DNA from 4 places in the Paenarthrobacter sp. TAF1 genome. Region 1 is predicted to be linked to each of the others. Evidence: riboswitches for the same ligand, from Rfam matches in the RefSeq annotation. Region 1 holds a riboswitch; each other region holds the start of a gene.
The links. A riboswitch is a leader RNA that binds a small molecule or an ion and turns the genes downstream of it on or off. The one in region 1 is predicted to bind S-adenosylmethionine.

Region 1 (3,590 bases):
GCTCGCGGCAAGGGGCTCGCACCAGTGCCAGGCCTGGGCAACGCTGACGACGTCGAATGCTGAGTCCGCCAGTCCGGTTGCCTCGGCCGTCCCCTCCGTCGCGTGAACATCGGGGTAGGCCTTTCGCAGTTGCGCCAACATATCGGTGGAAGGGTCGACGGCGGCCACCTCAAGTCCGCGTCCGGCCAGGAGTGCCGTGAACTTGCCCGTTCCTGCGCCGAGGTCCGCAGCTGTCGATGCCCCTTCAGATAGGAGCCAATCAACGGAGTCCACAGGATAGCCCGGCCGCACGCGATCGTAGTGCTCTCCGCCATCCTGGAAGCTTTGGCCAAGTTCATGGCGCCGGGAGGCATGGAGTTTGGGTCCGCGGGGACCGGCGGGACCGGGAGTGACTGGAGCGCCGTTCGCTGAGCGCAGGGACACGCAAACTCCTTCACAGGGCCGTTAGAGGTACCCTACGAATTTACCCTCTAGTCGACCGTGCAGGGAGCGGCACCGGCTGTGCCCGGGGTGTTGGGCGCCCACTCGGGGTAGCTGCGGTGGTCGTTGGCCGGTACCCAACGGCCCTCGTCCACCACATAGTCCCAGCCCAGGCCGTTGCGCTTGAGTTCCTCGATGCCTGCCAGCAGCCTGGTGGCGTCCTCCAACCGGGAGCCGACGCCGAAGCTTGCGCGCAGGGAACCCGAAGGCAGTCCCAGCCGCTTGAGCAACGGGTGCGCGCAGAAACGTCCGTCGCGGAGGCCCACTCCGTGTTCGGCCGCCAGATATGCGGCGACCAGTCCGGCGTCGAATCCTTCTACGGAGAAGTTGACCACGCCGATGGTGTCCTCGGAATCGCTGAAGATCCGGTGGACTGTTACGCCGTCGATGGCTTCCAGGCCCTCAACCAGGTAGCTGCGGATGCCCGCTTCGTGTGCGTGCCAGGCGTCCTGGTCGAGGCCGGCGAGCACCTGCGTGGCGCGGGCGAGCGTCGCGGCGCCCAGGACGTTGGGGGAACCGCCCTCGTGCCTCGCCGGACCCGTGGCCCAGCTAACCGAGTCCAAGCGCGCTTCGCGGACAGCGCCGCCACCTGCCAGGTGCGGGATCCCGGCGTCGAGCCAGTCCGGGCGGCCCACTACCACTCCTGCGCCGAACGGCGCATAGAGCTTGTGTCCTGAGAAGACGATGTAGTCGACGTCTGCCTCTGCGATGTTGACGCGGCGGTGCGGAGCGAGCTGGGCTGCATCCACCACGATCCTCGCGCCGTACTCGTGGGCCAGCGCGGCCAGCCGGGCGATCGGCAGGATCTCTCCGGTGACGTTCGAGGCGCCCGTGACGGCGAGCAGGCTGACGCCGCCCAGGGCCAGTTCGGCTTCGATCTTGTCCAGCGTTCCGGCCAGGGTCGGCGCCGCAACCACGCTGCGGTGCGGCACGCCCTGCCACGGCAGCAGATTTGCGTGGTGCTCAATGTCCAAGTACAGGACCTCGCCGGCAAACCCGCCGTCGACCTGCGGGAGGCAGCCGGCCAGCAGGTTCAAGGAGTCCGTGGTGTTCCGGGTAAAGATCACCGAATCGTCTGCACGTCCGCCAACGAAGTCACGGACGATGTTCCGGGAATTCTCGTAGACGGAGGTGCTGATCTGCGAGGCGAAGCCTGCCCCGCGGTGAACGCTGGCGTAGTACGGGAGGACCTCGTTGAGGTAGGCGGAAACAATCGTCAGCGCAGGGGCTGACGCGCCGTAGTCGAGGTTGGCATAGCGGACGTGGCCACCTTGGATCAGAGGCGCCTGAAGCTCCGCGCCCGTGACGGCGGCGAGGGGACGCGCAGCTGCCGATTCGAGGGCGGCTTCGTCAACAAAGGAAGGGATGGTGTTTGCGTTGAACGTGACTGTGCTCATGGGACCTCACTCAAGAGGGACCCCCACAGGGGGATCCGCGCTTGCCGCATCCGTTCCGGACCGGCCGGGTCGTCACCCGGGGCACCCCACCGCGAATGGAGGGTTGCCGGCCAGCAAACCGGGGTTTAGCGCTGGCACTCGTGACCTGTAAAAAAGGCTAAGGCACGTCCGGGGGACGATCCAAAGCCGTGGGGTTTTGTTAAGCGCTTTGTTACGCGGAATGCCAAATCCCAGTTTCCGCGAACAAAAAACGGCGGACGCGCACAAAAGCGGGCGTCCGCCGTCGAAAATTCGGCAATCCGGAGTAGTGCCGGCCTCAGGCTTGGGACTGCAGGAGGTCGTCCAGTCCGGGGTTCAGCCGCTTCAGGACTTCCGAATGCAGGATGGAGTTGGTGGCCAGGGCGTTGCCGCCGAACGGTCCGTCTTCGCCTTCCAGGGAAGTGAAGCGCCCGCCTGCCTCCGTCACGATGGGGACGAGCGCCGCCATGTCGTAGAGGTTCAGCTCCGGTTCGCAGGCGATGTCCACCGCGCCCTCGGCCACGAGGCAGTAGGACCAGAAGTCACCGTAGGCACGTGTGCGCCAGACGTCCTCCGTGAGGTCCATGAATTCGTCCAGATTGCCCCGCTCCTTCCAGCCGGACAGGCTGGAGTAGGACATGGAAGCGTCGGCCAGGCGTGAAACGTTGGACACCTTGAGGCGGGTTGCTGAAGCGAGGGACCGACCCATGTAGGCGCCCATATCCTTGGCTGCCCACCAGCGTTTGCCCAACGCCGGAGCGCTGACCACACCAACGACGGGCTCGCCTTCATCGACGAGCGCGATCAGCGTTGCCCATACTGGAACGCCGCGGACAAAGTTCTTTGTTCCGTCGATGGGATCGATGATCCAGCGCCGCGATCCGTGGCCACTGCTGCCGAACTCTTCACCCAGGACTGCATCACGTGGACGCGAGCGCGACAACTGACCGCGGATAGCCTCCTCCGCAGCCTTGTCGGCATCGGTGACAGGGGTGAGGTCCGGCTTGGTTTCGATCTGCAGGTCCAGGGCCTTGAAGCGATCCATGGTTTGGGCGTCGACGGAATCGGCGAGGACATGGGCCAGGCGCAGGTCGTCGTTGTAGGTGGAAGCGGGTTGGGTCATGGCACCAAACTATCCTGAAATACTGGCGGCGGTGGGGACGTTACCGCTGCACCCTCAGTTTTCCAGTGTCATCAAGTAACCGTGCCGAGCTCTTTCGCTTCTTTGGCCTCCAGGCGCGGGTCCGCGCCCAGCAGGCGACGCAGTGACGCCAGGCGCGCCACCCCTGAAGGGCCCGCATGTCCTTCATTGACCCAGGCGTCCAGCCCGCAGTTCACTGCCGTAGCGTCGTGCTTGCATCCCCGCTCGCATGCTTCGGTGCCGGGTTCGAGGTCCGGGAAGGAATGCAGGATCCGGTCCGGATCCACGTGGGCCAAGCCGAAGGATCGGATACCGGGGGTGTCAATGATCCAGCTGCCCGAGGGGGCATCCGCGAGCTTCAGCGCCAATGCCGAGGACGAAGTGTGCCGGCCACGTCCGGTGACGGCATTCACGCCGCCGGTGGCCCGCTCGGCGCCCGTCAACGCGTTGACCATGGTGGACTTGCCCACACCGGAGTGGCCCAGCATGACGGTCACTTTGCCACCGAGATGTGCGCGGAGCCGGGAAACAGCATCCCTGTCCAAACGGGCCGA
Region 2 (3,590 bases), on a different contig from region 1:
TTCGTGGTCAGGATTATCCGCAACAGGGTTTCCCACCACAAAATTACCCGCCGCAGGACTACCCGCAACAGAATTACCCGGGCTACCCGCCAGGGCCGGCAGTCATCCGCCCTGCAGACGAGGCTCCGCAGGTCGCGCCGCCGTCGAACGCCTCCTACCCAAGCGGTTCCTACCCAAGCGATTCCTACCGGGCCGGACAGCCCGCTCCCGCGCCGTTTCCCACTGCCGGTTCCGAGCCCCAGGGCTACCGCGCCCGCAAGCTGGCTGAACTGGATGCGAAGTTCACCAATGGCCAGATCGCCATGGAGGACTACATGAAACAACGCGGGGAGATCATGAACGGCTAGGCACGTCCACAAACAGGCAACTCTACGAACAGGCTCCTCACGGTCAGGCGAAGAACGCCCCGCGAAGCTGCTCCGACAATTGGCCGATTTCCGTGAGGAAGCCATCGTGGCCGATCGGCGCCTGGATGGTGTGGACCGGAACATTCCCCGGCAGTGCTGCCGCCAGTTCCTTGGACTGGGCCGGGAAGTACAGCCTGTCCGTGTCCACAGCAGCAACAAAGAACTCGGCGGTGGCACGCGAAAGTGCTTCCTGCAGTGTGCCCCGTCCCCGCCTGATGTCGTGGGACATCAACGCTTCGGTGATGGCGATATAGCTGTTGGCATCGAACCGCCGCACAAGCTTTGTCCCCTGGTGGTCCAGGTAGCTTTCCACCTGGTAGCGACCACGCTCCCCCAGGACTGCTGCGGAGAGCGGCGTTTCCTGATGTTGGGCTTCCCTGCCGAAGCGGAGATCCAGTTCCAGGGCGGAACGGTACGTGATGTGCGCAATCCGGCGGGCCAGGGCAAGTCCGTGTTCCGGAGCCGGACCGCCGTAGTAGTCCCCATTGTTGAAGTGCGGGTCCTGCCGGATGGCCAGGGTTTGGGCCTGCGCAAAGGCAATCTGCTCGGCGGTGCTGTAGGCTCCCACCGAAATGACGGCGCAGCGGTTGACCCTCTCCGGGAACGTGACAGCCCATTCGAGGGCCCTGGCCCCACCCATCGAGCCGCCCAGGACCGCGTGCCAGGATTCAATCCCCAAGAGGTCCGCCAAACGGGCCTCAGCAACCGTGCTGTCGCGAAGAGTGACCAGGGGGAACCGGGAACCCCACGGCTTGCCGTCCGGCGCATCGGAGGACGGGCCGGTGCTGCCATAGCAGCCGCCCACGATATTGATGGAGACAACGAAGAACCTGTTGGTGTCGATGGTGGCGCCCGGACCCACCAACTGCTCCCACCACCCTTCCTCGTCCGTGGCTCCGCGGGCAACGTGGGTGCTGCCCGTCAGCGCATGCTGGATGAGCACGGCATTGGACGCGTCGGCGTTGAGTCGTCCCCAGGTTTCGTACGCCAACACGACGTTGGGGAGGTGACCGCCGGCTTCGAGCGCCAGCGGCCCTATGCCCGCGTACTTGACGGTTCCGTCTTCTTCTCCGGATTTGGGAAGTGCTGTAGCAGTGATGGTCATTCCTTTGACACCTAACTTCGCGCTTGCCCGTCGCCTTGCGTGCGAACAGGCCAGGTCTTCACCCGGGGCACCCCACCGCGGAAGGAGGGTTGCCGGCCAGCAAGCCGGGGCTATCTGCTGGCACTCATGACCTAATACGTAGAGTCTAGGAAAGACACCACCGTTATGGCGAAGAATGTGACACCAGTGTGACGTTCAAGGGCAGCTTCATTCACGAAAGAGCACTCCGGGGTGCCGTCCGGCGAATAATCGTCGATGTGGACGACACCCCGGGTCCGTCAGCCGGGTGCGTCAGCTGCAGGCGTGGACTGCCCGTTCAGGCGCCCTTGGCCGCGCGGAAGCCGGCTTCGAGGTCGGCAATGATGTCATCGATGTGCTCAATGCCCACGGACAAGCGGACTAGGCCCGGGTTGACGCCGGCGGCTACCTGCTGCTCGACCGTCAGCTGGCTGTGCGTGGTCGACGCCGGGTGGATGACCAGGGAGCGGACGTCACCGATGTTGGCGACGTGGGAGTGCAGCTCCAAACCGTCCACGAAGCGCTTGCCGGCCTCTACGCCACCCTTGATGTTGAAGGCCACGATGGCTCCCGTGCCCTGGGGTCCGTACTTGCGGCCCCGCTCGTACCAGGGGCTGGACGGCAGGCCCGCATAGGCGACCGATTCGACGTCGTCATGCGCTTCCAGCCACTCGGCCACCTTGGTGGCGTTGGCGACGTGGCGCTCCACCCGCAGGCTCAAGGTTTCCAGGCCCTGGGCAATGAGGAACGCGTTGAACGGCGACACGGCCGAGCCGAGGTCGCGAAGGAGCTGGACACGGGCCTTCAGGATGTAGGAAAGGTTGGCTCCGAGCGCTCCGTCCTTGCCCAGGTCGCGGGCGTAAACCAAGCCGTTGTAACTGGGGTCCGGGGTGTTGAAGCCGGGGAACCGCTCCGGGTCCTTGCCGAAGTCGAAGTTGCCCGAGTCCACGATCACGCCTGCGATCGCCGAACCGTGTCCGCCGAGGTACTTGGTTGCGGAGTGGACCACAATGTCCGCGCCCCACTCGATGGGCCGGATGAGGAACGGCGTGGAGAGGGTGTTGTCGACGATGAGAGGCACGCCTGCCTCGTGCGCGACACCGGCGACGCCTTCGATATCCAGCACGTCCTGGCGTGGGTTCGAGACGACTTCACCAAAGAACAGCTTGGTGTTCGACTGGACGGCCGCACGCCACTGCTCGAGGTTGTCCGGGTCCTCGACGAAAGTCACGGAGATGCCGAACTTCTTCAGCGTGTGGGCCAGCAGGTTGTACGTGCCGCCGTAGAGGCTGGGGCTCGCGACGACGTGGTCGCCGGCCTCGGCGATGTTCAGGATGGCAAAGGTCTCGGCTGCCTGGCCCGAACTGAGCAGCAGTGCACCCAGACCGCCTTCGAGGCTCGCGACGCGCTGTTCCACGGCGTCCTGCGTGGGGTTGCCTATCCGGGTGTAGATCGGAGCCAGTTCGGCCAGGGCAAAGCGGTTGGCCGCGCTTTCAGCACTCGGGAAAACGAACGACGTTGTCTGGTAGATCGGCAGGGAACGCGCGCCCGTGGCGGCATCCGGCTCTTGGCCTGCGTGGATCTGGCGGGTTTCGAAAGACCATCCTTGGGACATGGAATTCTCCTGTTCGTGGCGCGTGTGGTCGGCGGAATAGCTGCGGGAAGGAAGCTGCGGCCAGTCTAGGAAGTGTCCGGGTCCTTGGACAGCTTTGTGACGCCAGCAGAATATATGGGCTCTTTTGCGACCTTCCATGACGCCCGTCGCGAGATCCCACCTTAGTTAGGGTTGGCTTAGCTGAGACACCGATCACAAAGTGCCAAGATGAAGCCATGCGCATGGATCACGTCTCTTACGCCTGTGAACGAGATGGCCTCTTGGCCACTACCGAACGAATTTCCGCGGCTCTGGGAGTGGACGCAGTCCGGGGCGGAGTGCACCCGCGCTTCGGCACCCGGAACATGATCATTCCCCTTGCGGATAACAAGTACCTGGAAGTCGTGGAGGTCCTGGACCACCCTGCTTCCGACAAAGCACCCTTCGGCCAAGCTGTCCGTGCACG
Region 3 (3,590 bases), on a different contig from region 1:
TGCGAGCGGACGGAGACGTATTCGCCGGCACCCATGGACAGTGCGCCGGCCAGGAGCCCTGCAACGCCGCTCATGAGGACCACGGAACTCGGTACACCCGTCGCGGCCATGCCCATGACCAGCGACAGGTTGCTCACCAAACCGTCGTTGGCGCCGAAAACTGCTGCGCGGAAGGTACCCGAGAGCCGGTTGCGTCCACGGGTCGCCAGGCCCCGGACTACTTCCTCGTGGATTTGTTCATCGGCCACCATCGCGGGGGTGGCGGCCGGCTCGGTTCCGTAGGGGGAGCGGCCCTCTGCACGTTGCGCCAGGGCCAGGACGAAGACCGAACCGAAGTTGCGGGCCAGGAACCCCAGGAACTGGCTGCGGGCGGAAGCTGCCTTGGGCATGCCTGCGTGCTCACCCAGGAGTTTGAGCCAGTGCGCTTCATGCCGCCCTTCGGCTTCGGCCAGAGCCAGCAGGATCTGCCGTTCCTCGCCGTCGCGGCGCTGGGCGAGTTCGCGGTAGACCGCAGCCTCGGCGCGTTCATCGGCAAGGTACTGCCGCCAACGCCTGATGTCCGACGCAGTGGGTGCTGCCGGGTCTGCGGTGTGGTGGAGGGCTGTGGGTTCGATGGCGGGGTCCGGAGCGGGGCTCGACGAACTGTGGGATTCCTGGTGCATCTGCACTTTATCTCCTGTGCTGGGTGGGGTAGTTGCGGCCCCATTGCACGCCCCACACTACCGCTTATTTGCAGGGTTTTTTGGCTGGTATTCCTTAGCTGGAATGTTCGGTGTACCGTAATTTCCGGCTCTGCTTGACCCTCGCTTTGGCCGGTGCTCAGATGGAAGGACAGGGGCGGGGAGCCTCCCCGCACTCGGTTAGCGGGCTCTTACAGGCCCACGGGACGGAGGTTGCACCATGGACACCACCGAATCACACGCCAAGTACCCGGAACGCACCACCATCGAGTCGGACCCGGCCTACGACTACGCCGAAGACCAGGAAGTGGACGAGCCCTGGGTTGAGGAAGTGGACGCCCCCGAGGACGATGAACGGGTGGTGCCGATCGATGAGACCGAGGAATTCCGTGGGGAGGAAGAGGAAATCTAGTCCTCGTCCCGGCTGCCGAGGGCGAACAGGCGCGGCTGGCCATCCCGTTTTCCTGTCGCGGCCACAGTAACCGTCAGGGTCCGGGACGCCTCGCACCACGTTGAGGGCCGGACGGCCTGGGCCAGCGCTTTGGCGATCTGCTGCGGATGGGGATGCCGGAAGAACAGGGTTTCGTTCCTGGCCACTATGGTGACCGTGCCCAGGTAAAGGTCGACGGCGGGGATCACCGTGACGGTCCGGGCTTCGGTTTGGCCGGTGGTGCTGTGGGCGTGGCTGGTATCGCTCTGATACGGCAAGGTGCTGCTCCTGTGGAGAGTGCTCTTGCCCGCTCGGTTGTCTCAGGTCCGGGACGGGCCGCTTCCTCATCCGAACCACCCGTGAACATGGGGTTGGTGCATGGCCAGTCGGAGCTTGGCGCCACATCTCTTGAAGCTGGGACAACAGTACCGCACCTGCGGTTATGAAGGCCCTTTTGCCGGGAACAAAACGACGGCGGTGCTGCCCCCGTGAAGGGGGCGGCACCGCCGTCGGGTATTGCCTGGTTACTTGCTGCTGCCCACCGGGTGGACTTCCGGCGGCAGTTCCTCGGAGATGGCGCCGGCTACGCGCTTGTCCCAGGCCTCGCGGACGGCTGCGTCCGTGGGCGGAGTCAGCAGGGAGACCACGACGTAAACCACCAGAGAAGCACCGAGGCCCCAGTAGATGGGCTCGTTGGCGTAGACGCCGTCTTCGCTCGGGATGACACCAACCGCGTACATGATGAGCAGGGCCAGTGTCAGAACTGAGCCGACTGCCATGGACCATGCAGCCGCGATGCCCGTTCCGCGCTTCCAGACCAGGCCGCCGAGAATGGCGACCAGGAGTCCGCCTACCAGGATGTCGTAGGCGATGGTCAGGGCAACAACGACGTCCTGCGCTGCCATGGAAATCAGGACTGCAACGATGCCCAGGCCCAGGACCCAGTAGCGGTTTGCCTTGACGTCGTGCTCGGGGTTTTCCGTGTCGTCTGTGTTGATCGTCTTGCCGAACCAGCTGGCCACGAACGGGACAACGTCTGCGCGGGCCACCGTAGCGGCGGCGATCAGGGCGCCCGAAGCGGTGGACATCATCGCAGCCACAGCCGCGGCCATCACCAGTCCGCCGATGCCGACGGGCAGGATGTGGGTTGCCACCTCTGCGTAGACAACGTCCTTGCCGAGGTTGGCGACATCGATGTCCGGGAGGGCGACGCGGGCAGCCAGGCCGATCAGTGCGCCGGCGATGCCGTAGAGGATGCAGTAAACACCGGCGGTAGCTCCGCCCCAGCGTGCAACGGTGGCGGTCTTGGCGGTGAAGACGCGCTGCCAGATGTCCTGGCCGATCAGGAGGCCGAGGGTGTAGACCACGAAGTAAGTGATGATTGTCTGGACGCCGATGCCGTCGATCTGGAAGAAGCTGGCGTCAAGMCGCTCACGGATGCCGTCCATTCCGCCGGCTGCGTTCAGGACGAACGGCAGCATCAGGAAGAAAATGCCTACGGTCTTGATGAGGAACTGCACCTGGTCTGCCAGGGTGATGGACCACATGCCGCCGATGGTGGAGTAGACCAGCACGATGGCGCCGCCGACTGCGATTGCCAACCAGCGTTCCCAGTCGAAGAGCACCACGAAGATGGTGGCGTAGGCGCCGGTGGACGTGGCGCAGAGCATGAGGGTGTAGGCCAACATCACGATTCCGGATGTCTGGGTGGCTTTGCTGCCGTATCGCAGGCTCAGCATTTGGGAGACCGTGTAGATCTTCAACCGCTGGATGGTGCCGGCGAACAGGAGGCTAAGGAGCAGCACGCCGGAGCCGATGGCCACCACGAGCCACATGCCGGAGATGCCGAACTTGTAACCGAGGCCCACGCCGCCCACGGTGGATGCGCCACCGAGGACCACGGCGGCCATGGTGCCTGTGTAGAGGAAGGGTCCCAGGCGGCGGCCGGCCACCAGGAAGTCGCTGTTGTTCTTTGTGCGGGACTTGCCCCACCAGCCGAAGGCCAGCATGGCGAGCAGGTACACCACCACGATTGCGATATTAATAGCCGAAGATTCCATGAACGGTCCTTGGAGCTGATGCACGGAGGTTGGGGTTTTCGACGATACCCCTGCGATGCGTCGAAGTCTCTGTGCGGATGATTGGAGATTTGGGTTTGGAGCTTGGGGATGTGTTGTGTGCCTCACAGACAACACTTGTTGCCTATGAGGATATGTTGTGATCGGAGTAACAGTCAAGATCCTTTGGACTTGGTTACGCCCGCAGTGGCCCTGTTGGCGTGCCTCCCGGCTACTATTGCTCCAATGACAGGGCCACATGACAGGCCTGAAAGGTTCGTGAATGAAGGCTCTACCCGTTGAACCGAGCAATGTTCCCGTTGCCATCGGTTCCAGAATCCGCGCAGCCCGGCAAGCGCAGCGCCTCACCATCGAGCAGGTTGCGGACGCCACCGGGTTGACCAAAGGCTTCCTGAGCCGCGT
Region 4 (3,590 bases), on a different contig from region 1:
CACCAGGGCCAAGGCCTCTCCGGCAGCAGGTTGCAGGGCTTGCAGGCCGGCGTCCGCGAGGGCTTTGGCGCCGGGCACCAGCATGCCGGAGGCGTCGAACGCTTCCCCCTCGCCCAGGGCTACGGCAGCGACGGCGGCCAGCTGGGTCAGGTCGGAGGAACCCACGGACCCTTCCCGCGGGATGGCGGGGTAGACGCCGCGGTTGAGCAGTTCGGCGTAGAACCCGGCGGTCCCGGCACGCACTCCGGAGCCGCCCCGGCTGAACCCGACAAGCCGGGCCAGGATCACTGCGCGCGCTGCGGCACGATCCAGATACGGGCCTACGCCGCTGTTGTGATACCTGATGACCTGCACCTGGTAGGCGAGGAGGGACTTCTCCTCCACAGCAGTGTCCCGGCCTGACCCTAGAAGGGTATTCAGGCCGTAGACCCGTTGGCCGGAAGCGGCCGCCTGCTCCACGATCTCCCTTCCCCGTCCGATCAAATTCAACGCATCTTGGTTGAGTTCCACGTGAAACGTCGGATCCGCAGCCGCTTCCGCCACAGCCAATGCGGAAACGGGGCCCGTCCCGATGGTGAAAATGCCCATTAGAAATCCAGCAGGTTTTGGCGGAATCCGCCGTTGCCGTAACTCTTCCTCAACAGGCCGCGGCGGCGGAGTTCCGGGGTCAGCTTGTCCAGCACACCGTGCACGGTCACCGGATCAACAAAGCCGGAGAACAGGAAGCCGTCGCCCCCTACCGCCGCGCCGGTCTCCTCCAGATAATCCGCAATTTCTCCCACCGTGCCGATGATCGAATCCCCCGCACCACCGCTGCGTGCCTGCAGGATTTCGCGCAGCGTGGACCCGGGAGGGGCAGCCTTGGCGAAGTGCTCCAACGTGCCCTGGTTGCTGTTGGTGCTCAACTCCGGAAGCGGGGCATCGAGGTCGAACTTCTTAAAGTCGATCACGGACAGGTAGGAGATGGAGTTGAGCTGGCTGTCGATGTCACGCTGCGTCAATTCCCGGCGCTGCGCCCGTAGCTCCTCGGCCTCGGCTGTGGAACCCACCACGGTGGGCTTCAGCACGAAAAGCACCTTCACGTCGTCGGGATTCCGCCCGGCTTTCGCCGCCTCGGCCCGGATCGAATCCCGGTAGGCCTTCATACCGTCAACGCCGCGGGCGAGCGCAATTGCCACATCCGCGTGACCGCCGGCAAACGCTTTGCCCCGCGGAGAGGCGCCCGCTTGGACAAGCACGGGTTCCTCGGGCAACGGTGCCGTGTTCAGCGGCCCACGGACCTTGAAGAAGTCGCCGTCGTGGTTGATCGGATGCACTTTGGTATGGTCCGCAAACACCCCGGCTGAAACGTCCTCAAGTACAGCGTCGGCCTCCCAGCTACGCCAAAGCCGCCTGACGACGTCGACGAATTCCTCCGCTTTTTCGTACCGGAGGTCGTGTTCGATCTGCTGGTCCAAGCCGTAGTTCTGCGCGGCGAGATCGCTGCCCGAGGTGACCACATTCCATCCGAGCTGCCCCTCGGAGAAGTGCTGCAGGGTAGCGAGGAGCCGGGCCGCGGTGAAGGGCGGGTAGAAGGAAGCGCTGACCGTGGGAACGATCCCCAGGTGCTCCGTGGCGGAAAGCAAGTACGGGACCAACGCCAAGGGATCGTGTTTCGGCGCAAAGGACGCATGGGCCAGCGAAACCTCGGCAGTACCGCCATAGGTGTCCGGGACGGTCAGGGAATCCTCGATGATGAACAGGTCCAGCCCGGACAGCTCGAACGCGCGCACGGCCTCCTGGTACAGGGCGGGCTTCTTCCAGTCGTACCCCAGGCTGTAGCCCGGAGTGCCCCAGCCCTGCACCCCGAAACCGTGCCCCACGAACCAACCAAAATGCAGCATGGGCTTGAGTGTAGAACTGCTCTGTCCGTTCACCGCGACCTGATTTCATACGAAGTTACAGGGGGTCGTACTGCGTCAATTATGCTCCCGGGACGTCTTAATTGGACCCGTACTCCAGTACCGCCCGGTTACGCAACATGACGACGGCCGCCGTGCGGGCCGTCGTCGTGAATGCTACGTTTTTCTTGAGTAATGAGAACCAGCGCAAAGCCCTGACTTGCTGGTCGGCAACCCTCTCTCCGGCGGGGTGCCTCAGGTGACTACTCGGCGTATCGACAACTCGAACTGCAAGCGTGACTGAGGAGCACCAGCAATGCCTGAACCCACTGAAGAAAAACTCTCTTACCGCCTGATAACAGGCCCGGATACCCGCGACTTTTGTGAGCGGATCACCAACGCCCTGGCGGATGGGTACGTACTGCACGGCAGCCCCGCCGCCACGTTCAACGGAACCGACGTGATCGTCGCGCAGGCCGTCGTCCTGCCCGCCGCGATTGCCAGCGCCGATGCCGCAGTCGCCAACGCCGTTGATGAACTGGATACCGACGACGAAGAAGCATTCGAGGGCCACGCATGAGCTACGCAGGTGACCTGACCCCGCAAGACGCGTGGGCCAAGCTTGAACAGGGCGCCATCCTGGTGGACGTCCGCACCGAGGGCGAATGGGCCCACATCGGAATCCCCGACACGAAAGCCACCGAGAACGATCCCCTGTTCATCCAGTGGAACCTCGCCGGCGGCATCCCGAACTCCCGCTTCATCGAGGACCTGCAACAACAGGCACCCGAGGACGACGGCGTGGAGCTCGTCTTCATCTGCCGCTCCGGCCAGCGCTCCATCGCCGCCGCCATCGCCGCCACGCAGGCAGGCTTCACCGCCTACAACGTCCTTGAAGGCTTTGAGGGCGAACCCGACCGTTACGGCGAACGCACCGTCAATGGTTGGAAGAACCGTGGCCTGCCAACGAATCTGGGGACCGAGTAAGTGACTTTCAATCCTGACGCCGCCGGCTGGAGCCCCGACACCCAGGCCGTTCGCGGTGGACTTGACCGTACCAACTTCCAGGAAACGGCTGAACCCGTCTTCCTGAACTCCGGCTTCGTTTACGAATCCGCCGCCGCGGCAGAACGCGCCTTCACCGGCGAGGACGAACGCTTCGTCTACTCCCGCTACGGCAACCCGTCCGTGGCCACCTTCCAGGAGCGGCTGCGCCTCCTCGAAGGTACCGAGGCTTGCTTCGCGACGGCGTCCGGCATGTCCGCCGTGTTCACCGCACTGGGTGCCCTGCTGGCTGCCGGTGACCGCGTGGTTGCTGCCCGTTCCCTCTTCGGCTCCTGCTTCGTGATCCTCAACGAGATCCTTCCGCGCTGGGGCGTGGAGACCGTGTTTGTGGACGGACCGGACCTTGACCAGTGGCGTGAGGCTCTCTCCGAGCCGACCACCGCCGTCTTCTTCGAGTCACCGTCCAACCCGATGCAGGAAATCGTGGACATCCAGGCTGTCAGCGAACTGGCGCATGCCGCTGGGGCGACTGTCGTCGTCGACAACGTCTTTGCCACCCCCCTGCTGCAGCGCTGTGGCGAGCTGGGCGCCGACGTGATTGTGTACTCAGGCACCAAGCACATCGACGGCCAGGGACGCGTCCTCGGTGGCGCGATCCTGGGCACCAAGGAGTTCATCGATGGACCGGTGAAGCAGCTCATGCGC

Region 2: another riboswitch for S-adenosylmethionine. It lies ahead of metX (homoserine O-acetyltransferase MetX); the one in region 1 lies ahead of AB4Y81_RS07015 (aminotransferase class V-fold PLP-dependent enzyme).
Region 3: another riboswitch for S-adenosylmethionine. It lies ahead of AB4Y81_RS10555 (hypothetical protein); the one in region 1 lies ahead of AB4Y81_RS07015 (aminotransferase class V-fold PLP-dependent enzyme).
Region 4: another riboswitch for S-adenosylmethionine. It lies ahead of AB4Y81_RS13220 (DUF1737 domain-containing protein); the one in region 1 lies ahead of AB4Y81_RS07015 (aminotransferase class V-fold PLP-dependent enzyme).

The regions. Positions count from the first base shown of each region.
Region 1 covers NZ_JBFRDO010000004.1:162,774-166,363, reverse strand. The annotation lists gene AB4Y81_RS07020 (class I SAM-dependent methyltransferase) at 1-423, opposite strand, end outside; gene AB4Y81_RS07015 (aminotransferase class V-fold PLP-dependent enzyme) at 471-1,877, opposite strand; SAM riboswitch class IV at 1,910-2,023, opposite strand; gene hisN (histidinol-phosphatase) at 2,194-3,018, opposite strand; gene rsgA (ribosome small subunit-dependent GTPase A) at 3,090-3,590, opposite strand, start outside.
Region 2 covers NZ_JBFRDO010000005.1:55,040-58,629, forward strand. The annotation lists gene AB4Y81_RS08585 (hypothetical protein) at 1-347, shown strand, start outside; gene metX (homoserine O-acetyltransferase MetX) at 391-1,512, opposite strand; SAM riboswitch class IV at 1,527-1,644, opposite strand; partial or broken gene AB4Y81_RS08595 (bifunctional o-acetylhomoserine/o-acetylserine sulfhydrylase) at 1,829-3,166, opposite strand; gene AB4Y81_RS08600 (VOC family protein) at 3,361-3,590, shown strand, end outside.
Region 3 covers NZ_JBFRDO010000005.1:511,877-515,466, reverse strand. The annotation lists gene AB4Y81_RS10565 (VIT1/CCC1 transporter family protein) at 1-662, opposite strand, end outside; gene AB4Y81_RS10560 (hypothetical protein) at 901-1,092, shown strand; gene AB4Y81_RS10555 (hypothetical protein) at 1,089-1,388, opposite strand; SAM riboswitch class IV at 1,405-1,524, opposite strand; gene AB4Y81_RS10550 (sodium:solute symporter) at 1,635-3,170, opposite strand; gene AB4Y81_RS10545 (helix-turn-helix domain-containing protein) at 3,451-3,590, shown strand, end outside.
Region 4 covers NZ_JBFRDO010000009.1:32,571-36,160, forward strand. The annotation lists gene AB4Y81_RS13210 (aromatic amino acid ammonia-lyase) at 1-588, opposite strand, end outside; gene AB4Y81_RS13215 (NtaA/DmoA family FMN-dependent monooxygenase) at 588-1,916, opposite strand; SAM riboswitch class IV at 2,072-2,183, shown strand; gene AB4Y81_RS13220 (DUF1737 domain-containing protein) at 2,197-2,460, shown strand; gene AB4Y81_RS13225 (rhodanese-like domain-containing protein) at 2,457-2,867, shown strand; gene AB4Y81_RS13230 (O-succinylhomoserine sulfhydrylase) at 2,868-3,590, shown strand, end outside.